Regions from separate parts of the Dorea sp. Marseille-P4042 genome, predicted to be linked through region 2. Evidence: riboswitches for the same ligand, from Rfam matches in the RefSeq annotation. Region 2 holds a riboswitch; the other holds the start of a gene.
What was found. Region 2 has a riboswitch for glycine ahead of glyA (serine hydroxymethyltransferase). Riboswitches for the same ligand answer to the same signal wherever they lie in the genome.

Region 1: linked by a shared signal. The riboswitch ahead of C7E02_RS03415 (GrdX family protein) and the one ahead of glyA (serine hydroxymethyltransferase) in region 2 are both predicted to bind glycine.

What each region holds. Positions count from the first base shown of each region.
Region 1 covers NZ_OLMI01000001.1:655,489-672,261, forward strand. Annotated here, with positions in the region: gene C7E02_RS03350 (ATP-dependent helicase) at 1-1,443, opposite strand, end outside; gene gltX (glutamate--tRNA ligase) at 1,453-2,910, opposite strand; gene C7E02_RS03360 (SIR2 family NAD-dependent protein deacylase) at 2,915-3,658, opposite strand; gene C7E02_RS03365 (threonine/serine exporter family protein) at 3,697-4,179, opposite strand; gene C7E02_RS03370 (GNAT family N-acetyltransferase) at 4,176-5,408, opposite strand; gene C7E02_RS03375 (hypothetical protein) at 5,662-6,525, opposite strand; gene grdD (glycine/sarcosine/betaine reductase complex component C subunit alpha) at 6,710-7,861, opposite strand; gene grdC (glycine/sarcosine/betaine reductase complex component C subunit beta) at 7,874-9,412, opposite strand; gene grdA (glycine/sarcosine/betaine reductase complex selenoprotein A) at 9,526-9,999, opposite strand; gene trxA (thioredoxin TrxA) at 10,074-10,391, opposite strand; gene trxB (thioredoxin-disulfide reductase) at 10,440-11,378, opposite strand; gene grdB (glycine reductase complex selenoprotein B) at 11,480-12,790, opposite strand; gene C7E02_RS03410 (glycine/sarcosine/betaine reductase component B subunit) at 12,810-14,078, opposite strand; gene C7E02_RS03415 (GrdX family protein) at 14,168-14,560, opposite strand; glycine riboswitch at 14,749-14,863, opposite strand; gene C7E02_RS03420 (alanine/glycine:cation symporter family protein) at 15,233-16,603, opposite strand.
Region 2 covers NZ_OLMI01000004.1:136,271-153,043, forward strand. Annotated here, with positions in the region: gene C7E02_RS18685 (YitT family protein) at 70-882, opposite strand; partial or broken gene C7E02_RS20610 (aminopeptidase) at 975-2,156, opposite strand; gene C7E02_RS18695 (GntR family transcriptional regulator) at 2,224-2,901, opposite strand; partial or broken gene C7E02_RS18700 (DUF819 family protein) at 3,060-3,350, opposite strand; gene C7E02_RS18705 (M42 family metallopeptidase) at 3,550-4,590, shown strand; gene sdaAA (L-serine ammonia-lyase, iron-sulfur-dependent, subunit alpha) at 4,725-5,594, opposite strand; gene sdaAB (L-serine ammonia-lyase, iron-sulfur-dependent subunit beta) at 5,594-6,268, opposite strand; gene lpdA (dihydrolipoyl dehydrogenase) at 6,292-7,698, opposite strand; gene C7E02_RS18725 (lipoate--protein ligase) at 7,831-8,829, opposite strand; gene gcvPB (aminomethyl-transferring glycine dehydrogenase subunit GcvPB) at 8,893-10,326, opposite strand; gene gcvPA (aminomethyl-transferring glycine dehydrogenase subunit GcvPA) at 10,330-11,640, opposite strand; gene gcvH (glycine cleavage system protein GcvH) at 11,666-12,043, opposite strand; gene gcvT (glycine cleavage system aminomethyltransferase GcvT) at 12,095-13,186, opposite strand; gene glyA (serine hydroxymethyltransferase) at 13,242-14,483, opposite strand; glycine riboswitch at 14,591-14,701, opposite strand; gene C7E02_RS18755 (acyltransferase family protein) at 14,965-16,773, opposite strand, start outside.

The DNA.
Region 1 (16,773 bases), on a different contig from region 2:
CTGATGTCCAAGAGCATATTCCTTTAGAAATTCATCATACCCGATACTCTTACGAATATATTGAATTGCAGCATAAGGCGTCTTTGTGCGAATCATCTTCATATCCCACTCTAACTGATCAATTCGATCCTGCATCCACTCTTTATCACAGTAGAAACGTCTCAACGATTCATAAGTAACCGGTGTTTCTTCCATACAGCCACGGCTCAAGTAACGCTTCGGCCGATTAGCGATCTCCAGGAAATCTCCCCGGTCGTAAGTTCCAACTGCCAGCCGGAAATAGCAGTTCATATCCGTACACACAAAATGTTCATACAGATGATGAATCCTCTCCTTCATGGAAAATGGAATCTGATACTGGGTAAATGTCTCCGCCAGCACCCGTGCATCTTCGCCTGTCCGGTACAATACAGCCATCTTCTTAAGATCGACTCCTTTTTTCATATACTTTTGAATCTCTTTTAAAATATATTTACTTTCATCAAGCGGATCCAGTGTCTCCTGCACATGCACAGTCTCCTGCGCTTCCCGAAATGGCTGGATTTTCTTCTCATACCGATCTTTATTATGCCCGATCACACGAAGCGCACCTTTCACAATATGTGCGTTAGAACGATAATTAATATCCAGCAAAATACGCTTTGCCTCCGGATAATCCTGCATAAAATCTTTCATGATTCCTGGTTTTGCACCGCGGAATCCATAGATAGACTGGTCATCATCCCCAACAATGAACAGATTATTCTCCGGCGCTGCCAGCATACGGATGACATCATACTGCACCTGATTAATATCCTGGAACTCATCTACCAGCACATAGTGATATTTTTCCTGCCACTTTGCAAGAAGATCCGGTCTTTCAAGGAATAATTTTCGGCACCAGATCAACATGTCTTCAAAATCAAGTTTTCGGTATTTTTTCTTTTCTGTCTCATAAATCCGGTAAAGCTCCCGGAATTTATCTTTCGGAAATCTTCTGGATTCATAAAACTCAATATCGACTGCATTATTTCCTACATTTCCAATCTCTTCCGATAGCTCCTGAAGAAAATCTGCTTCCTGGGATTTTTCGGTCTGTTCCCAGTCCATTTGTTTTAATATTTCCTTTAAAAGTTGATTTTTTTCTTCTTCGGACAGAATATTACTCCGATCCAATTTATACGCCCATTTCAAAATTCCGTAAAAAATGCCATGAAATGTTCCAAATGTGACGGGAAGCTTTCTCCCTTCCATGACATATTGAAAACGATCCCGCATTTCTCCTGCCGCATATTTCGTAAAGGTAATGACCAGAATTTCTTCTGGTCTTACCTTATATACTTTAATCAGATATTCAATTCTTTTTGCAATCGTAAGAGTTTTTCCCGAACCGGGACCAGCAAGAACCAGACACGGTCCTTCCTTATGAGAAACTGCCTCTTTTTGGGCTTTATTAAGACTCATAGACTCCCCTTATCTTTCCAGTAATTCAATACCTTTCTGAATTCTCTTAAGAGACTCTTCTTTTCCGAGAATCTCCATGATCTCCGTTGCTCCACCCGGTGTACTCTGCTTACCAGACACAGCAGTACGGATTGGCCACATAACATAACCTGTTTTGAAACCTTTTTCGTCTACATAAGATTTCAGGACTTCAAACAAAGCATCATTGCTGAAATCATCCTGTTTCTCAAGAAGTGGATATATCTCTTTTAACACTTCCAAAGCCTTTTCTTCATTTGTCTTCATTTTCTTATGGCAATACATTGCTGTATCATATTCTGGGAGCTCTTCAAAGAAGTCAATCTGCTCTTTGATATCCGGGAAGATTTCAATTCTTGTCTTAACAAGTGCTGCAATCTTCTTAAGATCATAATCTTTTGTAACAACTTCTTTGATATATTTTTCAGCTCTCTCAAAAAACTTATCAAAATCCATAGCTTTCAAATACTCGCCATTCATCCATTTTAATTTCTGAATGTCAAATACTGCCGGTGATTTGCTCATATTATGGTAATCAAACTCTTTTACAAGTTCTTCCAGAGAAAATATCTCCTGGTTTCCTTCCGGACACCATCCAAGAAGTGCAACATAGTTAATAACTGCCTCTGTCACAAACCCCTGCTCAATCAGGTCTTCATAAGATGAATGACCACTTCTCTTACTTAACTTCTTATGATTCTCGTCTGTAATCAGCGGACAATGTACATAAATCGGTACTTTCCAGCCAAATGCTTCGTAAATCTTATTATACTTTGGTGAAGAGGAAAGATACTCGTTACCACGCACGACATGTGTAATCTCCATCAGATGATCATCTACGACATTTGCAAAATTGTATGTCGGATATCCATCGGATTTGATAAGGATCAAATCTTCCAATTCTTTATTCTCTACAGTAATATCTCCATAAATCTCATCATGAAATGTTGTGGTTCCCTCTGTCGGCATATTGAAGCGGATAACATAAGGTTTTCCTGCTGCAAGATTTGCCTCAACTTCTTCTTTGCTAAGGCCAAGACAGTGTTTATCGTATGCTACAATTTCTGTCCCTTCTTCTGATACTTTGCTCTTTAAGGAATCCAGTCTTTCTTTGTCACAGAAACAATAGTAAGCTGCTCCTTTGTCAATCAGCTGTTTTGCATATTCCAGATATAAGCCGGAAGCATTACGCTCACTCTGAACATACGGACCATGTCCCATATCTTTATCTGGTCCTTCATCGTGAATCAGGCCTGTCTCCTGCATCGTACGATAAATAATATCAACTGCTCCTTCCACATAACGTTCCTGGTCTGTGTCCTCAATACGAAGCATAAAATCCCCGTCTTCATGCTTTGCGATCAGATATGCATACAGTGCTGTACGCAAATTCCCCACATGCATTCTTCCTGTAGGACTTGGTGCAAATCTTGTTCTTACTTTACTCATTTCTCTATACTTCTCCTAATTCTTTTAATATTTTCTCTAATGTAATATCCACCCGCTCTGAAACGAGAATATCTGCATATTTATCTGAAAAATGTGCTTCCGGATTGACCACGATCAGCTTATCTCCTTCATAATAATTGATAAGCTGTGTACACAGATATGTCTTCAGGTTCGTTCCAAGAACAAGCAGAACATCCGCTTTTTGGACTTCATCGGCTGCTTTTGTGATCACTTTGTTGTCTACCTTCTCCCCCATCAGACACACACCTGGACGAATCGGTGCATTACATTCCGTACAAAGAGGAACTCTCTTTGCCTCACGGATATATTCCACCGGATATTTTTTTCCACAGTGCGGACAGTAATTCTCATAAACACTGCCATGCAGATTAATCACATTCTTACATCCTGCCCTCTCCGGCAGACCAAAAATACGTCTTGTGATAATTGTCTGAAAAAGTCCTTTTTCCTCCAGCTCTGCCATCTCCAGATATCCTTTTCCTGGCGGTATATCAAGGGCGCTTAACAGTTCATTACGATAAAATTCAAAAAACTGTGGTTTTCTGGTCGAATAAAATGCACTGGTGAACATCTCATCTACTGAGTAGCCATACTTTTGTTCAATGTCATAGGATTCTTCTCCATCGCGGATAGCCGGATATCCATTCTCCTGTAACATCTCAAATCCACTGAGTACAGTTGTATATTTACTTTCCTTTAGAATCTTCAAAAGATCTTTTCCAACCATAAAAATACCTCCTATTCTCAAGTCCTCGAACTATTTTATCACATATTCCCATGGTTCTTCAACCTTTTCCGCTTTCTCTTTGCTCTCCAGTAACGAATCTGGAATGCATCTCTTGGAATTGATACAACAAAAATAATTCCCAGTACAATGGCAAATGCAATTTTCACTGCCTCTAATCCCTTCACAGCTGCCAGTGACATCTGACCTGTCACAAGGTAATATGCTGTATAATATATTCCGGCTCCCGGAACAAGTGGAATAATTCCGGAAACCAAAAATATCGTAATCGGGCATTTTTTCCGTACCGTGAAAATCCTGGAAATCAATACTACTGCCAATGTTCCTACAAAGGACGCCAATGCCACAGTTGTCACCTGACACATTGCCAGATACAAAAGCCACCCTGCCATACCGGTAATTCCACATGCTGTATAATATTGCTTCGGTACATTGAAAAGAACTGCATATGCCAATGTCGCCAAAAATGATTCTACGATTGCAAGAATTGTTGTTGTGATCATCGTAAAATTCCTCCCATCATCGTATTATAAATGCTAAGAGTCACTCCGACTCCAATGGCAATATATACGAATACAAGCAGTGCATCGATCATCCGTACAAGCCCTGACAGAAAGTCTGTATCTGCAATATCACGGATTGCATTGACAAATGCCACTCCCGGGATCATCGGCATAATTGCTCCAACCATCATACCATCCAATTTCAATATCGGCAGAAACGGTATATGCATAAATGCAAGTGCCAGCACCGTCATGATCACGCCTCCGACAATATTTACAATAATTTTTGAAAGGTTGTGCTTTCCGGCAAACAGCACCCACACATATGATAAAAAACCAATTAAAAATGCAGCCACGGCTTCCGGAACACTTGACCCTAACATCAACGCAAATGTTCCACTGGCAAGCCCCGCCGCCATACATTGAAACCACCGTTTCTTCGGTGGAATCTTCTCAATCTTTTTCAGTCTCTCTTCTGCTTCTTCCAGTTTCACACGTCCCGCTGAGATTTCTCTGGAAAGCTCATTGACCTCTGCTACAATTCCCAGATGAGAAGAAGAAAGTGGTACATGATTCACTTTTGTATAAGCTTCGCCATTCTCATTCTCTGCACTTACAAAAATACCATGGCTCATAGAAAAAATATCAACATGATTCACATGAAAACGTCCACATATTCTCTTAATCGTCTCTTCTACACGAAAGATTTCACCTCCGTTTTTCAAAAGTATCCTTCCCGCATGCATAGCCATATCAACGACACGTTTCACATCTAATACCACATCCAGATTCTTTTTTAGATAAATCATATCGGTCAATTGTATTCCATTTTCATAAATCGGTTTCTCATAATGATCTACAAAAAAATTTGCAACGATATGTGAATTAACAAACCCACATTGTTTATAAAAATCAAGCGTATTCGAATTGTTCCCTGTACCGACATACATAACATCACAGGTCACACTGTAATATTCAGAAAGATAATTGACCATATAAGTCCCATATCCCTGTCTTCGATATTCCTGTGCAGTGACCAGATTCTTCAATTCACATCGTTTGTTTTTCATATGTTCCACAACACCGATTGTCAGCACTTCACCGGCATCTTCCAGCACAAACATATCACTTTTATCCAGATAGCGCCGGATCATATTCTCCTGCGGATCTGCAATCAGGAGCATTTCAAGATAATTATCTTTATCTTCCGTAATCTGTCTGATCTCCATAGGCCTTCTCTCCTTAATATTCTTTATAGTTCCTGTTTGTTTTACAAATTCCCTATTATATCTGTCAGAGAATCCGTCAGTTACAATAATCTGTTATAAGTAAACAGCGCCAATATACTCTTCCAAAAATGTTCTGTATACTGACGCTATTATATCACTGGATTAATAAAATAGATAGTTGTTTTTTCTATATACAATTTTATATCATGTATTTTTTCACGAACAACCTGGCATATCAACATATGCTTTCCGGTTATTTACAAATTCTTGCCTGTGGCATACATGCAAGGCTTCCATCTGCATGATATAAAATGCCAAACTCACTATAATATGCCGGATTTCCATTTGCAACTTGTATGAAATCCACATTTTCCAAACAGTCAAAAAGTCCGTCATCCATATGCACAATATTTGCTGGAATATAGACTTCTTCTGTCTCACTCTTCAGAGAACTGTCTGAACGCTCAAATGCATCTGAACGGATTCCTTTACATCTTATATCTGTTGGAAATGCTAATACTCCATCTGGTGCACCACTTAAGATTTCTGTCACATACCCTTCTGAGTCGATCTTCATTCCGGAAATTTCTATATAGACCGGTTCTTCTAGGACATTCTCATTATCTGTAATCGGATAGACAATTGGCTGTTCTATGATTCCCGATACCAGATCAGAATCATCCCCTTTATCCGGAATCGGAACTGATATATTCTGATTAGCAACCGTTATATCCGAATAATCCATCATGGTTTCTCTGCTAACTGATTTTCCTGTACATGCTATATTCTTTGCCACAACAGTATGCTTTATTTCTCTGTTTTTCATTCCACATAAATCCGCATAATTTCTTCTTACACTTAAACTCCCAAGAATATTCTTTTCCATTGTCAACATCGAAATCTTTTGTCTCAATTCACTTGAACACACATTTCCATATGGTAATGTTTTTGTATCCATATTCACGACTTTTCCCATTCCACTGATTTCCTGAGCAGTGTTAAAATCTGTAACATAAGTCAACGGATTAAGTACTCCAAACACCATCACAACCACGATTGCATATGCCAACACAAATCTCTCCGCCCTTCCGGAACTTTTCTTTAGAATATTTTCCATATTCTATTCCTCTCTTTCTCATCCTGTTTCTGATAGAACTGTCCCCAAACATGTCTTTATTTTGTCCATTATAAAACAAATTTATAAATTTGTACACAAAAAGAAAGTGGCAACTCGCCACATTTTACATGTTGACAAATCACCACTTTCTTTTATTTCATATACACCTTAAAATTAACTGTAATTAGTTAATGTATCCGGCTTTCTTAAGCTCTTCATGAGCTTTCTCAAGGTTTGCATCTGATACACGAATGATCGGTCCTGTACAACCCATTCCGCTCTCTGCATAAATATTGATCTTCCATAATGCTTTTACGGCATCCTCAAGATCCATTACTTCGATTCCTGCGATCTGTGCTGTTACGATCTCCTTCGGCGGCTCTTTTACATCCTCCTCTGCTGCAGCCGGTTTTGCTGCTGCTTTTCTTGCATCCAGGATCTCTTTTAAGCCTGCTTTCTTTGCTGCTGCAAATTCTGCTTTTGCTACCTCAAATACTTTGTTTCTTACAAGCTGTGCTGCATAACGGATCGCTCCTGCAATAACAGGTGCTCCGCTGGCTCTTGATACGATCATGACTAACTGCTCATATCCTTCGCCGATTCCTGGTCCGTATCCGTATCCAGTTGCTTCAAAGCTTCCGCCTGTTGCTGCGGATGAAAGCATTTTTACCATGATGTTTCCTGTCAGGGAATCTGTTACCATGATATCCGGTGTTCCCTGAAGTACGTCATTTCCTCTCATGACGCATCCGCCGTCTGCTCTTGCAGACTCTGCGAATGTGATATCATATCCGTTCTCCTGAAGCTCTTTGAGAGCTTTCTCTGTCTGACGTGCTCCGTCTACATTCAGGATTCCGACTGTCGGATTAGCAATTCCACATGTTTTTGCTGCAATGATTCCGTAGATTGTGTTCTTGATCATACCTTCGATACGATCTGCACTGGATGTTCCTGTTGTATTTGCTACGAACATCTCTCTTCCCTTTGCCGGTGTCACTACTCGTCCTACTGTAGATACTCCGATCGGGAATGGGAAGTGCATGGTAACTGCTCCGTCTACTTCTCCATTTGCAAGCATCTCTTCCATCTTCTTGTGGCCTTCTTCGTCATCTGCAACTTTTACAGTTGTAACTCCCTCTGCCTCAAGTGATCCGATATAATATACATCAACGCCATCTTTTGCTGCCATCAGGGCTGCTTCCATGGCATTCTCTTCTCCATGTTCGCTTCCCATTCCGGTTAATGCGATCTTTGGTCTCTTTCCATAGCTTCCGCTCTCAAGACCCTGTGCCATCTCCAGGAATGTTTCTGCGATCATCTTTTCTACATTTGCCATCTTTACCACCCCTTACTCTGCTATCAGAGTAGCAGCGAATTCTTTCATTGCCTTAGCGATGAGTCCCTTTACTTCGTCCTCAGATACTCCGGCTGCAGCTTCTTCCTGTGCCTTTGTATTTCCATGGATCACGAAAGATACTCCATCGAACAGGTTTGTCATTCTTCCAAGGAACAGACTTCCTTTTCCGATGATCATTGCATTTTTGATCTTTCCTTCCAGAATGTCCTCTCTTGCGAATCCTACATATGGTACTCCTGATGGGATATGTCCCTGTGTCGGTGCCCATCCTGTAAGTCCGTGTTTTGCCGGGAACTCTCCGATCTCTTTACGGTCGAGCTCTCCTCTCTTAACTGCAAGGGCTGCGATCATCTTGTAGTTAGCAAGCGGTACATCTCCTGCTCCTGCCGGTTTTGTGATATCCGGATTCTGCATCTCTGGTGAGAATTTATCGATGTCTGTGATCTTCATTCCTGCTCTGTCAAGCGGATCTGCTACCAGACTTCCGATTACGTTCTGTGGTGCGGAACCTGTTCCTACACTGTGGCGTCCAAGCATGCTAAGGTCGATCTCCGGATTTACTCCATCGTTCTCTGCAAGGATTACACAGAAGCCGCCAAGGCAGTCCTCAAGGATTGGAAGACCTTTCTTGATGTGGTCTTTTCCGTTCATTCCAAGTTTTGCTGTACAACCTCCGGCTGTTACTGCTACACACTTGTATGCTCCGGATTTTACTAATGCTGCTGCCTCGATCAGTGCATGGGTCGGTGCTGCACAGAATCCTCTTGCGTCTGATCCTGATGCGCTTACAAGTCCTGCAACCTCTGCTGCAGCTTTTGCAAAGTTACCGCCGCCTCTCTGGTTCATGTCTCCACATGCTTCCTCTGCACAGTCAATAACATACTCTACATCTGCTTTTTCGCTTCCTGCGTTACGTACTGCATAAAGAAGAGCAAGTACACTTGTTGCTTTACTCATTAAGTTCTCGTGCATTACGTGTGCGCTTAAGTTCTGATCGATATCATGTGCACGTTTTACACATCCAACCAGCTCGTGGTTGAAGTAAAGTGCCTCTGCGTGCTCATCATTTACATATCCCTCGATTTCAGAAAGCTCTACACCGTCTTCAATCTGGGATGAAATATCTTCTGTAATGATTGGGTTTGCTGCAAACTGGCCTTTGTACTTCTCTACGAAGTTCTTCTCCAGTTTTACAACTTCAAACTGGTCACTGATCTGTACCAGGAATAAGAACTCTTCCTCAGGCATGATCTCACCGTATTTTCCATAACGGCTTGCATTCTCCATCTTCTTGTCATACCATGGAGCCTCTACCTGTGCCAGCTCATCCGGATGTACATTTCCGATGTATGTCTGGTTTGGCCAGTAAGCTACACAATCCTCATATGTACGAAGATGCTCTGGTACCTCTTTTAAGTACTCTGAATCTGGATTTACGATTCTCTCTGTTGTCTGAGTTGTTCCATTATATAAAACCATGTCAGGAGTATGTGCTAAGACATAACTTGCTCCTTTAATTACACTATTCATTACAGTTTTCCACCTTTCCTAAGTTTGCTTCTCTATTTCCCCATAAATAGAAGAATAGAAAAAGAGGGTCGGACCCTTTCGGGCTTACCCGGGGTCTGACCCTCTGACATATCTTACAGATATTTGCAGTATTCGTCACGGATAGCGCTCATCTCGCTAACGATATCGTCAACGTCGAGTACCATCTCCATCATGCTTACCTGCTCATCATAAACAGCTTCGTCAAACTCTGCCTTCATTTCAGGCTCGCAAACGTGATATACTGTGAGTCCAAGCTGGACCCCTGTCAATGGACCTGCGAATGTCGGATCTCCTGCTGTTACAGTCTCAGCTGCAAGACCTGCAGCTTCACCTTCTGCAGCACCAAGAACTACTACTAAGTTCTCTGCGCCGTATTCATCAGCGAAATCCTTTACTCTTTTCTGATTCTCTAAGTCCATTGCGCCTGCGCTCGTTCAGACGAAACACTCCGTAGATGAAAATACTACTTCAGCACCAGCAGTTTTTACGCACTCAGCGATAGCTGGTCCCGGAATTCCATCACGGTCTCCGATAATTATTGCTTTTTTTCCCTCTAAAATAGCCATAATTATGCTTTCTCCTTTCTTTTGGTAAAAAACATGTTTATTTAAATATATATGACAAAGAACTCACCTAATTATTAGATGTATTTCTTGATCATCGCTTCGATTGTCTCCGGTGTACAATCATCTTTTACAAGCTCATCTACTTTTTCTCCATCTTTGTAGATTGCCATAACCGGAAGGCCAAGAATCTTCTGGCCGATTGCCAGACGACGAGCCTTTGTTGTATTCAGAGATGTAAACTTAAGTTTATCTCCATATGTGTCAGCGAACTCATGTACCTTTGGCATAAGTGCTGCACAAGGAACACATCCGTCACCGAAAAAGTCAACGAATACATATCCTTCAGCTTCCAGAACCTCTGTCTGGAACGTATTCTTATCTACTTCTATCATTGGTCTGATCCTCCTTTTAAGTCTTATTTATGAAATAGAATATATACTCTACGCCATGCTTCTCTCTACCATAACTGCAGCGATCGCTCCGTCAGCTGCAGCAGTAACAACCTGTCTCAGGCTCTTCACGCGTACATCACCAGCAGCGTATACGCCTGGGATATTTGTATGCATGTCCGCATCAGTTGGAATATATCCTCTTTCATCCATCTCAACACTTCCTTTGAAGATGTCAGAATTAGGAATAGTACCGATGAATCCGAATACTCCGAACATTCCGTCGTCTTCGTCAGCTTCAATCTTAGTAACTTCTCCAGTTTTCACATTCTTAACTGTCATCCAGGAAAGGATTCCATCTCCTCCAACTTCCTCAACAACTGTATCCCACATAAAGTGAAGTTTGTCGTTTTTGAAAGCTTTCTCCTGAATGGATTTTGCTGCACGCAGCTCATCACGTCTGTGAATGATTGTAACTTTTCTAGCGAATTTTGTAAGGTACATAGCTTCTTCAACAGCGGAATCTCCACCACCTACTACATATACCTCAAAATCCTCGAAGAAGTTAGCGTCACAAGTAGCGCAGTAAGAAACTCCTCTTCCAAGGAACTCTGCCTCACCCTTGCAGCCGATTGGTCTTGCATGAGCACCTGTAGCAATGATAATATTCTTTGCCTGATACTCACCTTTTTCACCTTTGAGGACTTTTACATCTCCCTCAAGTGAAACTTCTTTGATTGTGTCGGATACACGCTCAGCCCCAAACTTCTTAGCCTGCTCTGTCATACGTGCAATCAGAGACGGACCTGACTCCGGCTGATCTACAATCTGTCCAGGATAGTTTTCAATCTCATCTGTGATTGAAATCTGTCCGCCATCCTGTCCTTTCTCAACGATAAGAACTGACAAGCGACTTCTTCCTGCGTACAGTCCTGCTGCTAATCCAGCAGGACCTGCACCCAGGACAATTACGTCATAAATTTTGCTCATAACGAAATTCTCCTTTTTTCATTTTTATTCTATAACGCTACATACAATATAGCACATAGTTTTCAAAAATGAAACGCATATTTTTTATAAAATGCACAATTTTACTCAAAAATTGTCTGTTTATCAACCTCTGTTGTAAGAGCTTCAAGAGCTTTCTTAACTAAGGATTTACGAAGTGCGTACTCCTCATCTTTATCCAGCTCCGGATTTCCAAGTGGATGTGGAATAGCGATTGTAGGAACGATTCTGTTAGCTCCAACTGTCATAGAAATTGGAGTTACAGTACACATATGAACTACTGGAAGTCCTGCAGCTTCAATAGCTTTTACCATCGTTGCACCGCAACGTGTACAGGTACCTCAAGTGGAGGTCATGATAACTGCATCAACACCATCAGCGATCAGCTTCTGAGCATACTCATCAGCGAATGCTTTAGCTGATAATACGGCTGTTCCGTTACCAACTGTTGTATAGAATTTATTGTGAAGTTTTCCAATAACACCCTCACGCTCGAACTCACGCATAACATCTACTGGAAGTACACGGTCAGCATCCTCGTTAGCGTATACCGGATCGTATCCACCATGAGCTGTCTCGTATGTCTCCTCTGTCAGATCGTTAACACCTGTAATGTCATACTCACCATATCTTGTAGCATTAGATGACTCGATGTGATCTGGATTACCCTTCGGAACAATACCACCGGATGTACACAGAGCGATTGTAGCTTTGCTAAGATCTTTGATAGCCGGCTGTGGAGCAACCTTGTCGAATGTCGGCATTGGGAACTCTGTTACGAATGGCTTACCAGCAATCTTCTTAAGAAGCATCTCAACAGCACGTTTTGATCCACGTTTCTCCTCGAATAAGTTTACACGGATACCGTTTGGCATGTAGTTGTCTTCGCAAGAAGCACCAATCTTCTCACCTTTAGCAAGTTTCATAGCAAGTGGAGCTAATTTTCCAATTGCATCTCTCATACCAGCTGCACTGTTCTTTGTAGGAACAATGTATACTTTGTCTTTGAACATATCAGCACCTGGATTCTCAACGTACATTCCTGTAACTACCGGGATTCCAAGCTCCTCTTTGATCATATCGCAAACTGTTCCGCAAGCAACTCCGTAACGTCCTGCGTTGAATGCAGGTCCAGCGATGAACAGATCAGCATTCTGTCCTTTAACCATCTCAAGAATCTCAGCTTTAGCTTTTTCAAGATTCTCGTTGAAGTAAGAGTCACCACATACGATTGTAGCAACGATCTCAGCTTCATCTCCAAATTTCTGAGCAAGAGCGAGTCCTGGTCCTACGACCTCTCCTACGCGAAGCTCTGCAGGGTAATCTGCTTTTTCTTCTCCACCGATATTAGCGAAGAACTGGTTGATATAATGTACAACTCTAATTTTACTCATTATGATTCGTCCTCCCTTTCTATCGTGCACTCAGTACGTTGAATCCTGTCTCGTTTGTTGCGCCAGTCATAACCTGAATCTCAACTTCAAGAGATCCGTCCTCCTGAAGAGTCTTGTCGCTGGCACCAGCGATAACATTAACATAGTCTAAAGTTCCGATAACTTTATCAAGTTTTGGAAGGTGAATCAGCTCATTAGCATTTCCGCCTGTTACTACAGCATCTGCAGCCGGATCAGAGTCAGCAAGTGACTGAGATTTTCCATCACGTCCAGCATACTCATCTGTAATGATAACAGTCTTAACGCCTTCAGCCTCAATTTTCTTTGTATTCATGATAAGGTCTGTATCTGGGTTACCGAATCCCTCCTGAGATACGATTACAGCATCCAGGTCTAAGAAACGGCAAAGTTTTGCTGTCCAGTCAGAAGAACGCATCTTGTCTGCAAGGTAAACGTTCTCATTTGTAAGGATGTGGCAAACAAAGTTAATAGTTTTACCATGCTCCTCGAATAAATCGTGAATAACCGGGTTATTCTCGTGAACATATGTTGGGTTTTTATCACAAGCAGATACACAGTTACCAGATACGATAGCTCCGTCCATGATCTCTGTTGGTGTCATCAGAGTAGAAAGTGTCTTCTTAGCATCTACTCCGTATACATATGTGTCATGAAGAAGTCCCTGGCTCTGTAACATCTGTACATAAGCAACTCTCGGAAGATCTGGGAATTTTTCTTTTCCTTCCATAACCCCGTATGTCTCATAAACCTTTGTCTCATCTGGTGTAAGATTACGTGCTAATTCCCCAAGATATACAGCAACTCTGAATCCAGCGAAACGAACAGCTTTCTCATAATCATGCTGTTTGATGTTATCAACTGGCTCACATACCATAACAAGATTTAATGTTTTTGAGAACGGTGTATACTGTGCTCCAACACCTGTCATATCGATGATACCTTCCTGGAATCCAACGATCTTACCAGCCGTAACAACAGCCATTCCTTTTAATGCATAAGTTTTTCCTTCACCAACTGTATCTACTTTGTTGATTACTCCCGGGAAGACTCCTCCTCTTCCTTCAACCTTTACACGTGGCTCGATAACGTCTTTAACCGGTGTGATTCTCACTGACTCACCTGGTCTAGCAATATCAAATGATACGCTCTTAATGTGCTCATCCTCAAGAGCAACAGCCTCTACAGCTTCTTTGTTTACATAAAGAATTCCATCTTCGATCTTAGACTCTGCTGCGAACTGGATATCCTTAATGTAAATGTGTCCCATTTCCAATCTTCTCACTTATGGTTCCCTCCTTCAAGAATTTTGATATTATTGTGTAAGCTAAATGCTTTAACAACCTCTCGCTACTCGACCTACCACACATCTGCGGATGAAATAGCGCTTTGTAACAGGGTCCAGTCAATTAACTGGAAGTCTTTGAACGTCTCTGGCATGAATTCTCTGTACTTTTCTGACTTGAACTCAAACTTTGCACAGGATCTTATGGCTCCTTCTATAATTGACAGTGACCTCTCATCCAGTTTTCCGGCTTTACGTGAGATCATAACCGACTTATATGGTGTTTCATTCGGCTTCACGCTTCCAGATAATGGATGTGATAAAAGCAAATGTCCTTCGTGTATCCTGTCTCTAACTTTCCCCAATACATCCTCATAAGAAATCTCACTATAATCCACTTCGTGCTCTTCATCAAGCATCTGTGGAACTAATGGATTGTTCGTTATTATAATGTAATCTTTCTTCATTTTTTATCCACCTTCCATTTTTGATTTCTTACATAGATGAAATAAGTATTGTGTCATTCTTCCCAGCTATCCGGTAGGATTAAAAAAGGCGATGCAACACCAATATTGTGTGCGCATCGCCTTTCTGTCTTTTGTCTTGACCGTCCTTCTTAGATAGCTTTTCTTTTCAACACAAGATTCAGAACGCAGTCCCTTTCTCAGTCCTTTTGCCTGAAAGTTTCACCCCTGGTATGTCCACCAACATACCTTGGCTTGCCTCTTCGGCGGTCTTCTTTAGTAAAGACTCTCTCTTAAGAAAGATCATCCCGCTATTCACTTTTATTTTTTATAGAGACAATGAATATCTCCCATTGCCTGTATCTATAATAACGTATTGTTAATTTATTTGCAACCCTTTTGCCATAACTTTCTTTTTTTAGTCAGTATGCACATTTCGCAATGTCCCTTTTTGGTCACAATTGCCATTGCATTTGTTTTGTCTATAAATAATATATTCAATTTTTCACAATATTCTATTAGTTCACAAACAATTTTACCTTTTTATTATAAGATGTTCTACTTTTATTTATTAGCATCCCTTAATTCAACGCTTTATCACAGTAAACTCCAGTTTATTTGCAACTGGAGTTTACTGATTCTACTATCAATTATTCAATTATTTATTGACGCCATCTATGAATTATTTTTCTTTTTAAAGTTTTTAAAGTAATCTTCATGCACCTGGCTGATTACTTTACTCAGCGCAAATAATGCAAGAATATTTGGTACTACCATCAAAGAATTGAAACAATCTGCCATATTCCATACAAGATCAACTTCTGCAAGTGATCCAAGGAACACGCAAGCCGCTGCAACTACAGAATAGATTTTCACTGCTTTTGGTCCAAACAAATATTTGATATTGGCCTGACCAAAGAAATACCATCCTATAATAGTAGAAAATGCGAAGAAGAACATACAGATGGCTACGAAGATATCTCCACCTTTTCCGTATAATGTAGAGAATGCATACTGGCTTAATTCAGCTCCCGTTTTTCCAGTTGGAATAGATTTTGTTGTCAATATTACAAGTGCTGTTAGGTTCAATACTATAAATGTATCAATAAATACACCTGTCATAGCTACAAATCCCTGCTCTACCGGATGATTCACTTTCGCTACAGCATGTGCATGTGGTGTAGATCCCATACCAGCTTCGTTAGAGAACAATCCTCTCGCAACACCTTTTGTAAGAGCAAGTTTTACAGTTGCACCGGCTGCACCACCAACTACAGAACTTGGTGAAAATGCTCCGATAAAAATAGATGCAAATGCATAAGGAATGTTTTTATAGTTGTAAATAATTACGATTAACGAACCGACAATATATAATGCTGCCATAAACGGAACAATTGTCTCCGTAACTTTTGCAATTCGTTTCATACCACCCATGAATACAAAAATTGCGATTACTGCTACTACAAGACCCATAATCCACTGTGGAATACCAAACGCTGTATGGAAAGATGCTGCAATAGAGTTAGATTGTACGGCATTACCCATAAACCCAAGTGCCAGTGTAATCAGTACTGCAAAAATTCCAGCAAGGACTTTTCCAAATGTTCCCTTAAATGCTGCTCTTATGTAGTAAACCGGTCCTCCTGTGACCTGACCGTCTGCTCCGACTGTCTTATACTTCTGTGCCATAATCGCTTCTGCATAGATAGTTGCCATTCCAAGGAATGCCGCGATCCACATCCAGAAGATTGCTCCAGGTCCTCCAATTGCAAGTGCTGTTGCTGCTCCGGCAATATTACCGGTTCCTACCTGTGCTGCAATTGCTGTTGCCAATGCCTGGAATGATGACATTCCATCCGCTCCGGCTTCTCCTTTCTTACTGAACAGACCGCCAAAAGTTCTTTTCATTCCTTCGCCAAATCCTCTTACCTGGATAAACCCAAGTCTGAACGAGAACCAAAGGCCCGCACCTAACAGTGCAATAATCAGTACGTAGTTTGACATGTAATTCTGAATCGTCAATACAATGTTATTTAATGTCTCCATAAAACGACCCCCTTTTCCTTTTCGAAAGACATTTGTAATAATGTATTCGTGCTTCTCGAGTTTTAGTATAACCGAAACAAATCTTTTTTTCAACAGAATTTTCTGTAAACAATGATTATTTTTTGTTTATTTTAGTATTTTCTTATATATATGCTTTTATTGTAATGCAT
Region 2 (16,773 bases):
ATGAATGATACCTCACGTATTGCTCCGTACTCTCGCACTTTCACAATACTCCCTAATCTTCGAATATCATTACTCTATAAATCCCTTACCTATGATCTCGCTGCTGTTGGTGATCATCATAAATGCGTCTGGATCTACCTCATGAACGTAATTTCTGAGGCTTCTCGCCTGCTCACGTTTTACAACTGTCATAACGGCCTGCTTGTTGTCTTTTGTGTAAGCACCTCTTGCATCGTAGATTGTCGCGCCGTGATTCAGCTCTGTATTAATATAATTGCAGATTGGCTCCGCATTTTTTGAAATAATCGTAAAATACTTACACAGATTCAATGTCTCAATGACCGTGTCAATGAAAAATGACTTCGCAAGAAATCCGGCCAATGAGAATACTCCTACAGTTACACCATACACGAAAAATGCTACGATGACAACTATGAAATCTACAACCAGCAGAGCCGTTCCTATTGAGACATTTGTATACTTTTTTAATACCAAAGCAATAATATCCGATCCTCCGCTGGACGCGTCCATGTTAAAGAAAATTGCGGAGCATACTGCAAGAATCATAAAGCAGAACACAAGCTCCAGCACTGGCTGATTCGTAAGCGGTCCTGACATTGGCCACACATACTGGATGACTTCCAGTGTGACACTGTACAGGACACTCACGTAAGCAGATCTCATTGCCACTTCTTTTCCCAGTAATACAAATGCAACTACAAGTAAAAGCATATTAATGACAAATGTATACGTGCTCGCAGAGCCTCCAAGCAGACCGCTCATAATCACGGCAATACCGCTAACTCCGCCAAAACTGAAATGATTCTGAAATTTGAACATGTAGTCCGAAATTCCGAGTATGACAGAACCCACTGTCAATATCCCCTATTTTTTAACTGCTTCCATCTCATTTTATACTCTTTATTTTATACTTTTTACTTCATATCTTTTAAAAATGCTTTATTTTACACTTTTTATTTCATATCTTTTAAAAAGACTTTGTATCCGCGGTATACTTCATATACATCAGATTTACTTGTCACTTCGTATGGTGCATGCATGGACAGAACTGCCACACCACTATCAATAACACTCATTGCTTTATTTGCCATGACGTAGGCGATGGTTCCACCGCCGCCCTGGTCGACCTTTCCAAGTTCTGCGGTCTGAAAAGCAACATGATTGTTGTCAAATACATTTCTTACTTTCGCAACATACTCTGCGTTAGCATCATTTGTTCCATTCTTTCCACGGCTTCCTGTGTATTTATTCAACACAAGTCCTCTCCCGAAATATACTGTATTCTTCTTCTCGAATACTTCCGGATAAAGCGGATCGTAAGCGGCACTTACGTCAGAAGATAACATACAGGAATTGCGAAGCACTCTTCTTACTTTCACCGGGCTATTCTCCCCTGTCAGTGCCAGAACCTCTGCGACCATATCCTCGAAGAAGTTTGACTGCATACCGGTCGCTCCCATATTTCCAATTTCTTCTTTGTCCGCAAGAATACAGCAGCCTGTACGCTCCGGATTTTCTGCCTCAAGCATTGCAAAAAGTGAAGTCAAAGCACATACCTTATCGTCCTGTCCATATCCGAGAATCATACTTCTGTCAAATCCACAGTCCCTGGATTTTCCTGACGGCACAATTTCAAGCTCTGCAGAGATGAAATCTTCCTTCTCACCGATAACGACCGGCACGACTGTTCCGTTTTTTTCACAACAACGCCGTGAATTGCAAGAGGAATCGTCACCCACTGGTATTTCTTCACACCACCATAGTAGTGTGTGTCCAAATATGCCATCTGCGTATCTTCATATAATGGATTCTGTTTTACATCTAATCTCGGTGAATCCACATGTGCACCTAAAATGTTCATTCCCTCTGTCAGCGGTTTTGTTCCGATGTGGAAAAGTGCCAGCGTCTTCTTCATATACTGTGCATAAACCTTATCTCCGGCTTTCAGTGTCTCGCCCTCACGGATACAGTCCTCAATATTCTGATATCCATTTTCCTCTGCCATCGCGATGGACAGTGTCACACATTCTCTCCGTCTTGGACTGATCCAGACATTTTCTGTATCTGACTGCCAGTTCCTCCAGTTCTCTTTCCTTCTCTTCCGTATAGTGTTCCCACATATTTTTACGTTCCATACTTAAGCCTCCACAAAAAAGATGCCGTCCCCCATGGACCGGCATCTTTCATTCAATTCATATACTTCTACACTTTATATTTAAAACCTTCGTCTGACATGGATCCCTCTTTCATCAGACGCTTTACTGTCGTCATATAATGCTCCGAAATTGCGTTGCAGATTGTCTCTTCGTCTTTACTCTTGAATACATTCAAAAGTCGTTCATGAATACCATGCTGTCGGTTTGCCGCTTCCTTCCGGTCCGAATTTCCGGCAAAATAGCAGACGATATTGCCGTAATTCAATTCGGTCCAGGCTTTCAGAAGTCTGTTCAGACCTGCTTTTTCGACGATCACTTGGTGAAACCTACAATCACAATCTACAAGATTCCCTAAATCATCCTCACCAAAAATCTTCATCTCTTCCACGATGGATTCCATCTGTGCAAGATCTTCATCGGAAAGCTGTCCCTCATATGTTCGAACTGCAACCTGCTCATAAGTTGCACGAAGCAGATAGATTTCATAAATATCTTCCAAAGTAACCTGCTTGACCGAACATCCAACATTTCTAACATATTCTACGAGTCCTTCCTGTTCCAGCTGACGCAAAGCTTCCCTGATTGGTCCTCGACTTACTCCAAGTTCATCGGACAGGTTCTGCTCCACGATCCGCATTCCCGATTCATATTCCCGGCTCAGGATTTTCATCCGAATTTCATCTACAACATTTTCTCTCAATGTACGATATCTTAGTTTTGCCATATGATTTCATTTCCTTACTACATATAATATCATTCTGCTCCCAGCAGTTGTTTTCATGCAATGCGCAATAATTATAATTTCTTTAATCATAGCACAGTAAATGTAGAAAAGGAAACTTTTTACTGATATTTTTTTACTATATACTACCACTTACAAACCTATAGTCCACATATAGCTTTGACCGCATAGGCGACAAATATTCCGACATAGTTTCCGCATGCTCCGGCGATAACTCCCATGATCAATCCGACATTAATCAGTGATTTCCAGTTTCCACCTGCTGCTGTCAGAGATGCTGTCGGTCCGTCTACTATACATCCTACCATAGAAAGAAGTACATACTCGTATTTGATCTTGAACAAACGGCGGATCAGGAAATGTAATACTGTACATCCGATTAACATCAGGAATACATATAATGTCATCATAAATGCTGATCCTACGAACTCTCCTAAAGCAATAACCGGCTGACGATTCAGCTTCTTAAGCTTTGTCACATTCATGCTTAACAGACAAATGGATTTTCCTAGTAATACTTGACAATTCATTTTGTTTAATGTAGATTGTTAACAATAGGATTTGTGGTTTAAATATACTACGCGGATTCACAAAATGCAACAACAAATTTAAAATACCGGAGGTTTTACTATGAATTTTGAACAATACCAAGATTATCTGATCGACACAGCAACTTCTCTTCTGTCCATCGACAGTGCCAGCGGATTCACATCAAATGTAGCTGATTACTTATTAAAAACCATAGAGGAGCTTGGGTATCCTGTTTTCAAGAATAACATCGGCAATGTTATCGTAACAATAGAGGGGGAAGATAATACTGAGCCAGTTGCTCTGTCTGCACACGTAGATACATTGGGACTTATGGTCCGCTCTATTACATCTGACGGAATGCTGATGATTACTTCCATCGGATCACCACTTCTTCCATCTCTGGACGGTGAATACTGTAATATCCACACAAGAGACGGAAGAGTTTACACCGGAACCATTCTTTCCCTGTCACCGGCAGTTCACGTATTCCCGGATGCATCTACAAGAGACAGAGATGAGCAGAACATGGCCGTTCGTATCGATGAGATTGTTCACTCGAAAGAAGATGTAGAAGCACTCGGAATTCATGCAGGAGATTTCGTATGCTACGACCCTAAGACAACATTTACAAAAAGCGGATTCTTGAAATCTCGTTTCATCGATGATAAAGCTTGTTCCGCGCTGGAGCTTACACTTTTAAAAATCATGAAAGACAACGACATAAAACCAAAGCATAAGACATATATTTGTTTCTCAACGCACGAGGAAATCGGATACGGCGGAGCAACACTCCCGAAAGATATTAAAGAACTTCTCGTTGTAGACATGGGATGTGTCGGTCTTGACCTGAATTGCACAGAAGAACAGGTATCCATCTGTGTAAAAGATTCATCCGGTCCTTTCGACTACGAGATGACAACTAGACTTGTTAACCTCGCTAAAAAACATAATCTTGACGCTGTCACAGACATTTATCCACGTTATAGCTCAGATGCTTTAGCAGTATGGAGAGCCGGATATGACACACGCGCTGCACTCATCGGACCGGGCGTGCAGGCTTCCCACGGTATGGAACGCACACACATCAAAGGACTGATGAACACATTAGAACTGTGCGCAGCATACCTCGAGCTGATCTAAACAATCAGCAATATGAAACAGACGTTTTCATTTCCCTATTGATAAATCTTATAGAAAAAAAGCTGTCTTCAAAGGCAGCTTTTTTTCTATATCCATACACTTCTTTTTCAAACTTAAACTTCGAAAGTCCCTACCTACATTCCAAGCTTTTCCGCAATCTCCACCCCTCGTGGGCTGACCGCTACGCCCCCAAGACTGGTCTCTCTAAGACTTACATCCATCTTGATTCCTACTTCTCCCATGGCATCAATGACTTGATCTACCGGAATCTGACTGATGATACCAGCCAGTGCCATATCTGCTGCCGCCAGTGCGTTTACTGCGCCACCGACATTTCGCTTCACACAAGGCACTTCCACAAGTCCTGCCACTGGATCACAGACAAGCCCCATCAGATTCTTAAGTGCCATGGCACAGGCATGTCCCATCTGCTCTTTACTTCCTCCGCGAGCACCACAGATTGCAGCCGCAGCCATGCCGGAAGCAGAACCAATCTCTGCCTGACAGCCACCAGAAGCTCCCGCCAGGGACGCACGGGACGCAATGACCTGCCCGATTCCTGCTGCCACATACATAGCTTCGATCATACGGTCTTCCTCTATCAAAAATTCTCTGCAATATGTCACAAGAACTGCCGGCATTACACCACATGCTCCGGCAGTCGGCGCTGCCACGATTCGCTTCATGCAGGCATTATTACAGCCCATTTTCAACGCATTTGTAATGACCTTTGAAACAAAATCTCCACAAAGCGACTTTTCATTCTGGAGATATCCATCCATAAGACCGCCTTCTTTTCCGACCAAACCACTTCTGGATTTCTCGGAAGGATCATAGGCGTCAACGCTTTCTTTCATCCGCGTCCACATGAGTGTCATCTGCTGCCAGGATTCCTCTTCCGTAATCCCATTTTCCTCGCAGTCTTCTAACTGAACTGCTTTCCAGAAAGGAATGTTCTCCTTCTCACATCTGACCTGTATTTCTTCTACTGCCTGATACGCCATTATCCATTCCTCCCTTCCAAATTCAGCGAAATAACTTCCAGAATGTCTTCCTTCTTCCGCAGTTCTTCTGTCACACTAATCGGTATCCGTTCATCTGTCTCTACAACCATCACTGCGCCACCGCCTCTTTTATGTCGAAACACCTGCATCGTAGCCACGTTTATTTTTTCGCGGCTCAGTGCTGCTGAAACTTCTGTAATACATCCCGGACGGTCCATATTCCGGACAATCAATGTATTACTCTCCCCGCTGAAATCTACTTCAATTCCATCCAAAATACTGACCCGGATACGTCCTCCTCCAATAGAATATGCCTGAAGTACCATCTTTCTTCCTTCTGCATTTTCCATCACAACGCGTGCCGTATTCGGATGTGCATTTTTTAATTCTCTATTTGCAATGGTAAATTCCATCCCAGCCTTTTTTGCTTCTTCAAATGCCACCGGAATCCGAAGGTCGTCCGGCTTCATGCCAAGAAGTCCGGCAATAATTGCCCGGTCTGTACCGTGTCCTTTCCCTGTAGCAGCAAATGAACCATGAAGATAAACTTCTGCTTTTTTCACAGGTTCACCAAAGAGCTGCCTGGCCGTATAACCGATCCTGGCAGCTCCCGCTGTATGGGAACTGGACGGACCGACCATGACCGGTCCCAAAATATCAAAAATACTTCCCATATCCGTTCCTCTTTTATTTCTTTTTATTTCTTTTTCTTCGGCATTACATGGATAGCTCCGCCTTCCAGCTCTTCAAGCGCTTCTCCGATTCCTTCATTGTAAGTCGGATGTGCCCGCATACCTTTCAGAAGCTGTGATACTGTCATATTATTGGCAACTGCTGTCACGAATTCACCGATCATATCGGTCGCTCTTGCACACATCATCTGTGCTCCGACAATCACGCCACTCTCTTCTTCTGCAACGATTTTAATAAATCCCCGCTCCTCTTTTGTGATGAGCGATTTTCCATTTGCGCTCATAATGAACTTACCAACTTTAACGGCAATACCTTTTTCTTTTGCCTCATCTTCCGTAATACCGACAGATGCAATTTCAGGATCTGTGTATACACAGCCCGGAACTACATTTACATCGACAGACACTTCTTTTCCGGCAAGCTGCTCTACAACCTGGATTCCCTGGGCACTTGCTGCATGGGCAAGCTGTGCTCCAAAGATCAGATCGCCGATTGCATACACGCCCGGAATACTTGTCTCGAACTTCTCATTTACAACGACACGTCCTCGGTTCATCTCCGGTGTCGCATCTTCTGCAAAGAGTCCGTCTGTGTTCGGGCATCTTCCAACCGCACATAATACATACTGGGAGGCTGCACTCTGCTCTTTTTCTTTCTCCACATACTTACAAATGTACTGGTCTCCGTCTGCTTCTACACCCTGTACAGCAGCTGCTGTGTGAATATCAATGCCGCGTTTTTTCAAAATCAATTTCAGATTCTGAGAAATCTCCTTATCCATATTCGGAAGAATTCTTGGGAGTGCCTCAAGAATCGTCACCTTACAGCCAAGTTCTGCGTAAACCGTTGCGAATTCCACACTGATAACTCCGCCACCGATAATTGTAAGGCTCTCCGGCACACTCTTCATACGGAACAGTTCATCACTGGTCAGGACTCCCGGAAGATCCATTCCCGGAATCGGCAGGAGCAACGGCTTAGATCCTGCTGCCAGAATGATATGCTCTGCTTCCAGCACCTGTTCCCCGCTTTCAGACACAACTTTTACTTTCTTATCCGGAAGAAGGGTTCCTTTTCCAGAGATCTGGTCAACTTCGTTGCCCTTAAACAGCCCTTCCACACCGGAAACAAGCTGCTTTGTTGTCTCTTCTTTGTATTCAAATATTTTTTCAAAATCAAATGTTACATTTTCTGCATGGATACCAAAGCGCTCACACTCTTTTGCGTTTCTATATACTTCTGCTGCATGAATCATTGCTTTTGCCGGAATACATCCACGGTTCAGACATGTTCCGCCTGCTTCTCTTGCCTCAATAACAGCCGTTTTAAATCCAAGCTTTGCTGCCTTAATAGCAGCCACATATCCTCCCGGTCCGGCACCGATCACGATTACATCATATTTCTCGCTCATACGGATGTCCTCCTGTAATTATCCACAATACTGCCAGATGGCAGTGTCTTTTTCCACAACTTCTTTCATATCTTTCCACCTTGTTCAACTGGATGTAACACTTGAATTGAATTCGGAAAGACATTTTTTCTGCTAGAGTTCTTCCTCTTTTATCCACTCGATAATATCTGCTATCATCTCTTCTTCCTGCTTATCCTCAGCCCAGTAAAGTCTAAGCTCCGAGCAAATATTCTTCTTATGATAACGGATACCTTTTAAATACTTCGGAAGCTTCTCGATCGTCATAGGTTTCAGCGAATCTGAGTACACATTGACATCAGAAATCTTTCCTTTATCCACCTGGAACTGAATATTCATCTGCCCCCACGAAAATCTCTTTGATATCTCATACTGGAAATCAATTTTCCGTCCAAAGCGCCAGTCCCAGGAGGAAAAATATTTCGTCCTCATTTCGATTTCTTCCTGATCCAGGTCTTCCATCTTACACTCATTCGATGTCAGGCCATAGACTTCTTCAAATGCTTCACGAAGTGCTTTTTTCAATGCTTCCAATGTCAGATCCGGTATGTAATCCACCAGATTAGTCACTCTTGATTTTACAGAGTCCACACCTTTGGACTGTAATTTTTCCTTTGATACAGTCAGATACTTGGAAAGCATCTCTTTGTTCACATTCATCATCAATGTTCCGTGATGATAGCAATGCTGCTCCTGCTCATAAAATGCATTTCCGGAAAATTTCTTTCCATCAATCAAAATGTCATTTCTTCCGGACTTCTCCGCCTTTGCACCTAACTTTTGCACTGCTTTGACAATAACTTCCAACTGTCTGTCAATGCTGTAATTTTCTTTTGATACGAGAAATGTGAAATTCAGATTTCCCAGATCATGATATACCGCTCCGCCACCGGAAAGACGACGTGCCAGATGTCCTCCATTTTCCTCAAGACTTTCAACTTTACATTCTTTCCAGGCATTTTGATTTCTTCCGATTACAACGGTATTCTGATTCTGCCACAAATATAAAATACACTCCTGAGGTTCACAGTGGAGGAGTAAATACTCCTCCACTGCAAGATTTTTATATGGATGAAACTGACCGCTCTCAATGTATGTAATCTTCTCTACCATACGCAATCCCCTTATCCTATTTTCAAATAATATCTTTCGCTTTTATTTACATTACTTCTGAAATTATACCTCAAAATTATACTTAAGTACCGGATGTCTTGCTGCCTCTACCTCATCCATTCTTGTGACCGGTGTTGTCACCGGTGCCTGAAGCAGGCTTTCCGGATTCTCAAGTGCGTCATTGTAAAGCTTACGAAATACCTCAATTGCATGATCCAGTACTTCTTTTGACTCTGTCTCTGTCGGCTCTACCATCAGCGCTTCATGTACAATTAACGGGAAATACATTGTAGGCGGATGGATTCCGTTATCCAGAAGTCCTTTTGCGATATCCATTGCAGATACGCCTGCTTTCTTCTTCAGATCTTCCAGACTCATAACAAACTCATGCATGCATACCTCATCATATGCCATTGTATAGAGGTCTTTTAACTTGTTCATCATATAGTTCGCGTTCAGAACTGCGTTCTGGCTTGCCTCCGGAATTCCTTCTTTTCCAAGTGTCATCAGGTAAGTCAATGCTTTGACAACTACAAGGAAGTTTCCATAGAATTCTTTCATCTCACCAATGCTGTGCTCGGCTTTCTCCATTGCCAGAGCCCCTTCTTTTTCTACCACTCTGTAGGATGGCAGGAACTGCAGCAACATACTCTTGCAGCCAACCGGTCCGCTTCCCGGACCTCCGCCTCCATGAGGTGTTGAAAATGTCTTATGAAGGTTCAGGTGAATCACGTCGAATCCCATATCTCCAGGTCTTACAGTTCCCATAACTGCATTCAGGTTTGCTCCATCGTAATAGCAAAGACCACCGCATTCATGTACAATTTCTGTAATTTTTAAAATATTTTTGTCAAACAATCCAACCGTGTTCGGATTGGTCAGCATCAGTCCTGCAGTATCTTCTCCACATGCTGCCTTTAACGCTTCAAGGTCTACTCCTCCGTCCGGTGCAGATGCAATGCTGACTACCTTATAGCCTGCCATTGTAGCACTGGCCGGGTTGGTTCCATGCGCAGAATCCGGTACAATGATTTTTGTTCTCTTCTCGTCCCCTCTGCTCTCATGATATGCCTTAATGAGCATCAGACCTGTAAACTCTCCGTGAGCTCCTGCTGCAGGCTGGAATGTCATACCGTCCATTCCTGTGATCTCGCACAGGTATTCTTCGGATTTTTTCAGAACTTCCAGGCATCCCTGTACAGAATGTTCTGGCTGTAGCGGATGGATCTGGGTAAATCCAGGCAATGCTGCCATATCTTCATTAATTTTCGGATTGTACTTCATCGTACAAGATCCAAGTGGATAGAATCCATCATTGACTCCATGGGATTTCTTTGCCAGTTCTGTATAGTGTCTGGAAAGGTCATTCTCAGACATTTGCGGAAGGTGAAGCTCTTTTTGTCTTGCATCCTTCTCACCAGGTTTTTTGATTTCTACATCGCAGGCTGGGAGCATGCTCATGCCTCGTCCGGCTCTGCTTTTTTCAAATACTAACATGCTCTACACCTCCTTTAAAATGCGGATAACTTCATCCATCTCTTCTTTTGTGTTCATCTCTGTACAGCACCATAATACTCGATGGTTTCCAAGTGGATATCCTCCCAGGATTCCATGCTCTTCCAGCGCCTTTAATGCTTCGCAAGGACATTTTTCAGATACAGTTACAAATTCGTGGAAGAATTCTCCCTTATTCTCTACTTTGAATCCGATCTTATCAAGCTCTGCTGCCAGATAATGTGCTTTGGAAGCAGACTGAAGCGCTGCTTCTTTGATTCCTTCACTTCCCATAGCCGACATGTACACGCCAACTGCCAGCGCACAAAGTGCCTGATTGGAACAAATGTTACTGGAAGCTTTTTCTCTGCGGATATGCTGCTCTCTTGCCTGAAGTGTTAATACATATCCGGTCTTTCCATTATGATCTTCTGTCTGACCGACAATTCTTCCCGGAAGCTTTCTTATCATGCCTTCTGTGGCTGCCATAAATCCTAAGTATGGTCCTCCAAATCCAAGTGGAAGTCCCAGTGGCTGTCCATCTCCGACTGCCACATCTGCACCGTACTCTGCCGGTGTCTTGATGATTCCAAGGGAGATTGGATTCACACCCATGATATATTTTGCCCCGGCACCATGAGCAATTTCCCCGATTGCCTGTGCATCTTCCAGATTACCGTAATAGTTCGGATGCTGGATATAGACACATGCTGTCTGCTCGTCTATATTTTCTTTCAGATAATCCAGATCTGTCACGCCGTCTTTTTCCGGAATCTCCACGATCTCCATTCCATTTCCATGACAATACGTATGTATCGTTGCCAGTGCATCCGGCAGGATCGCTGCGGATACGAAGGCTTTCTTACGCTTTCTCTCCTGGCACATTGCCACGCCTTCTGCTGCCGCCTCGGCACCATCATACACACAGGCATTGGACACATCCATTCCGGTCAGATCACAGATCATTGTCTGATACTCGAAAATGGACTGTAAGATTCCCTGACTGATCTCTGCCTGATACGGTGTATATGCTGTCAGCAGATTTTCTTTTGAAATCACACTGTTCACTATGGATGGAATAAAATGTCTGTATGCTCCTGCACCTCGGAAAATGATCTTAAATACCTGATTCTTTGATGCAATATTTTCCATCTCTCTGCGGACTTCCAGCTCTGACTTTCCTTCCGGAATATTCAGTCCGCCTTTGATCTTAACCTCATCAGGAATGTGTGCGAACAGATCCTCGATAGAACTGTATCCAATCTCTTTTAACATTTCCTGACGTTCTTCTAACGTATTCGGTACATAGCTTCCCATATGCCGTCCACCTCCCGTCTTTGTCTTACTGCTCGCTTGCTACAAATGCCTCGTATTCTGATGGGGATAATAATTCCTCTTTCTCAGATACTTCTTTTACTTTGATAAACCATGCATCATATGGTGCTCCGTTGATAGATTCCGGTGCATCTAAAAGCTCCTCGTTAATCTCACACACAACTCCGGAAACCGGTGAATATACATCGGAAACAGCTTTTACAGACTCAACATCACCAAATGCCTCACCAACGGATACGCTATCTCCCTCTTCCGGAAGATTTACAAATACTAAGTCTCCAAGCTCAGACTGTGCGTAGTCTGTAAGACCAATTGTAACAACATCTCCTTCTTCTTTTACCCACTCATGTGATTTTGCATATAATAATCCTTCTCTGATTTCCATCTTAATAATCTCCTTTTTTATATATTCTCTTTTTTAATCCTTCAACAAAACTTATTTCGCTCTCTTGTAGAATGGCAGTGCTATGACCTCTGCCTCGACTTTACGTCCTCTTACATCTACTTCTACTTTATTACCGATCTCTACACTTCCGGCATCTACTAATGCCATTGCGATTGGATATCCCAGGAACGGACAATGTGTTCCGCTTGTTGTATGTCCGATTTTCTTTTCTCCAATATAGATATCCTGATGTTCACGGATAATTCCTCTTCCGGTTACTTTAAGTCCGATTCTTGTAATCTTCGGCTCACCACGCTCTTCCATGGCTTTCTTTCCGATGAAGTCTTCCTCTTTTCCCATCTTGACTGCAAATTTCAGGCCTGTCTCAATTGGTGATATTTCATCATCCATCTCATGTCCGTACAGTGGCATCGCTGCTTCCATACGAAGTGTATCTCTGGCTCCAAGTCCACATGGAATCAGCCCTTCGTCTTTTCCGGCCTCTAAAAGTGCATCCCACATTTTCTCAGCATTTTCACTTGTCAGATATAACTCGACTCCGTCCTCTCCTGTGTATCCTGTCTTGGAAATGATACATGGGATTCCAGCTACCTCTGTATCGAATACTGCATGATAATATTTCTTTGGGATGTTCTCTTCTGCCGTTAATTTCTTCAGGATCTCCATTGCTTTTGGTCCCTGAAGTGCGATCTGCCCATACTGGGAAGATGCATCTGTAAATGTGACCTCTCCGAATTGATGATCTAACATCCACTGATAATCTTTATCTTTGTTCGCCGCATTTACTACGATAAAGTAATCATTATCTCCACGTTTGTATACGATCAGGTCATCAACCGTTCCACCATTCTCGTTACACATCGGGCTGTATCTTGCCTGCCCATCTACCATGTTGGTAAAATCATTTGTCAGCAGCTTCTGCAGGTTTGCAAGTGCATCTTTTCCCTGGCACAATACCTCTCCCATATGAGATACATCGAAAAGTCCTGCTTTTTCTCTAACTGCCATATGCTCTGTGATAACACCTGTTCCATACTGTACCGGTAAGAGATATCCTGCAAATGGAACGATCTTACCGCCTGCTTTCACATGCGCATCATAAAGTGGTGTTTTTAACTCCATATCATATCCTCCTTCTTGTTTTTAATAGGGACGTTAATTATAGAGGTACATTAATTTATTCATATAATGGATATTTCTCGCAGATTTTTGTAACTTCATCTCTGATTTTATCTGCCTTTGTCTCAAAGTCTGTCACTGTCATCTTGATCAGTTTTGCGATTATCTTCATATCCTCTTCCTTCAGTCCTCTTGTTGTAACTGCTGGTGTACCGATTCTGATTCCACTTGTTATAAATGGGCTTGCCGGATCATTTGGTACTGAGTTCTTATTGACTGTGATGTAAACCTCATCCAGTCGGTTCTGAAGTTCTTTTCCGGTAATGTTCATGTTCTGAAGATCTACTAACATCAAGTGGTTATCCGTTCCACCACTTACCAGATTGAAGCCTTCTGCAATCAATGCATCTGCAAGTGCTTTCGCGTTATTCACTATCTGCTTCTGATACTCTTTGAACTCTGGTTTCAATGCCTCTCCAAAGCAGACAGCTTTTGCTGCAATAATATGCATCAGCGGACCACCCTGAGTTCCCGGGAAGATTGATTTGTTAATTGCTTTTGCATGTTCTTCCTTACACATGATCACTCCGCCTCTTGGTCCTCTCAGTGTCTTGTGAGTTGTCGTTGTAACTACATCTGCGTATGGAACCGGATTCTGGTGAAGTCCTGCTGCAACCAGTCCTGCGATATGTGCCATATCTACGAATAGATAAGCGCCAACTTCTTTTGCAATATCTGCAAAGATATCGAATCGGATCTCTCTTGGATAAGCAGAAGCTCCTGCAACAATCATCTTTGGCTTACATTCATGTGCAAGTTTTCGAATCTCATCGTAATCCAGTACTCCGTCATCGTTGATGTTGTAAGGAACAAAATTATATAAAATACCGGATTGGTTTACCGGTGATCCATGTGTCAGATGTCCGCCGTGTGCCAGGTTCAGTCCCATTACTGTGTCACCCGGTTTAATCAGTGCCTGATATACTGCATTGTTTGCATTTGCTCCTGAGTGTGGCTGAACACATGCATGATCACAGCCAAATAATTCTTTTAATCTCTCAATTGCCAGATTTTCAATGATATCTACATTCTCGCAGCCACCATAATATCTCTTGCCCGGATATCCTTCTGCGTATTTATTTGCCGGTACAGTTGCCATAGCCATCATCACTGCCGGGCTGATAATGTTCTCAGATGCAATCAGCTCCAGGTTTCTTCTCTGGCGTCCAAGCTCCAACTCAATTGCTTTTCCAACCTCTTCGTCATAGTTCTTCACATAATCTGTTACCTGTTCAACCATGTTCATTTTCTAATCATCCTCCAAATTTCCCCAAAAATTTTTAAAAAAGGGTACAAAAAAAAGCAGGTAAAAAATAATTTCTTAACAATCTTAAGACTTATTATTTTTTATCTGCCTCTGTCCTTTCACCTGAAAGATTGCTTACCGGTCTTCGCGTGTATGGCAGGTAAGTTACTTCTTCGGTACAATCCCTTCCATTGTTCTCCAGAGTGTTGTCCAGACCCGTTCCTTTTGCCTGAGAGTTTCTGCTTGCCCCTTCGGCTCCAGTCTATCATTCCATGTGCCGCGTATCACATGATAGTGGTATCTCACAAGTCCTTCCTTCAACTTAACCTCAGAATACAACTGTCTGACAATAAAGTCAAGCGTTAAATATTTTTCTTACTTGTTAGAATTCTATCAGTGATTATTGTTAAATATCTGACACCGTATTTACAGCCTTTACACCAGTTTTACATGCTTTTTTCTCAGTAAATAAAAACTATTCTGTACTTGCGTTTTTACTACTATCATTACTGCTGTCCGTACTTGTGTCTGTACTACTAACTAATCTTGACTTAGGAATTTCGATATTCTCCTTCTTGTATGCATCCAGTACAGCCTCCTTGATACATTTTGCATATGCTTTCGCACCTGCCGAGAGCAAATGTGTATCGTCTGCATCAAAATACTCATCATGACCCTCGCTTGCAGCATACCAGTCAATCAGATATGTATGATCATTTTCTTCTACGAATTTTTTTATCTTGCTGTTGCTTTCCTCTTCGAACGTATCATGCGGAATTCGGACTGTTGTCAGAAACAATGGCATATCCTTCCCTATCTTCTCCCGAATATCTTCAAGTTCACCATTGATCGGACTGTTCGAAAGTGATGCAAAGATGACGCCTTCTCCCTCCCATTTCTTTTCGTCAATGTAGGAATCAAGAACTTGTTTACCAAGTGATGTGATCCGTCCGATTTTAGTATCACTGACACTGTTTGGAAATATTTCATAAAAATCATCTGTTACATCAACTGCAATAGAATCCCCGATGAGCAGGAGATTTAAACCTTCCAGAATCTCATCATCCGTCAAATCAGCCGTACAGATGGTATCTTCACTCTCTGAACCATTCGCTTTCTGCTTTGCAAGTTGTTCTTCCGTCATCTTACCGGTCTCTTTTGCCTTTGCCTCACGTTTTTGTAATGTATCCAATGCATTTTTCTTCGGCACAAATATCATGCAAAGTATCAGTGACACGGTCAGTACAAATGTGCCTGCCATTACCTTTAAACTTCTTCTTGCCACCTGTATCTGGCGCTTCTTCTCCTGCCTGGATTTCGGTCTGCTTCTTAAAATATTCAAATATTCCCCAATAATACCATGGCGGATCGGTGTCTCAATAAAACGATAAGAAAGCTCTGACAGGACAACACTTAATACAATCTCAATCAATGTAATCCACCAGGATGCCTTTATCCCCTTACTGATTAACAAAATGATTGGATAATGCCACAGATATATGCTGTATGAACGATCCCCCATCCATTTCAAGACTGGGTTACTTAAGAATCTGCTAAGCCAGGTCTTTCGTCCTGATACTGCATAGACCATCAATACGGTCAGAATTGTTCCAAAAAATTGTCCTCCTCTGTACCAGAAATTACTGGAACCATTGATTGCTATCGTCATCACGAGCAACACTGCAAAAGACACACTGCCCAAAACCATATTGACACTAGCTGAAAGTCTTCTTGGAACCATCCGGTACTCCCACAGAATTGCAAGTAATGCACCGAATAAAAGGGAAAATGCTCTCGTGTCTGTCCCATAATATACCCGGCTGGCATCCTGCTGTGGATCAAATAATACAATCATCAAAATTACTGAGATCAGCGCCAGCAGCAACGTTACTCCTGCAAACAAAAGACCTCTATTTGCCCGTCCCTCTCCTCTGCTTTTTACTAACTTATAGATTCCCAGAAGAATCAATGGATATATCAGATAAAATTGTGTCTCAATCGCCAGTGACCAACAATGCGTAAATGGTGACGGTACTCCGGCCGCTTCAAAGTAAGATATCTTATTAAAAATCTGCCACCAGTTATTAAATCCCAGAACAGATGCCAGGAAATCCTTACAGCCCTTTGTAAAAATAATCCTGTTTACGACTGCGCTGACAAATATTATAACAACTGCCATTGACATAACTGCAGGAACAAGACGCCTGATACGCCTCAGCCAAAAGTTCTTCAAATCTATTGTTCCTTCTTCTTCTACTTCGGAAATCAGTATGCCTGTAATTAA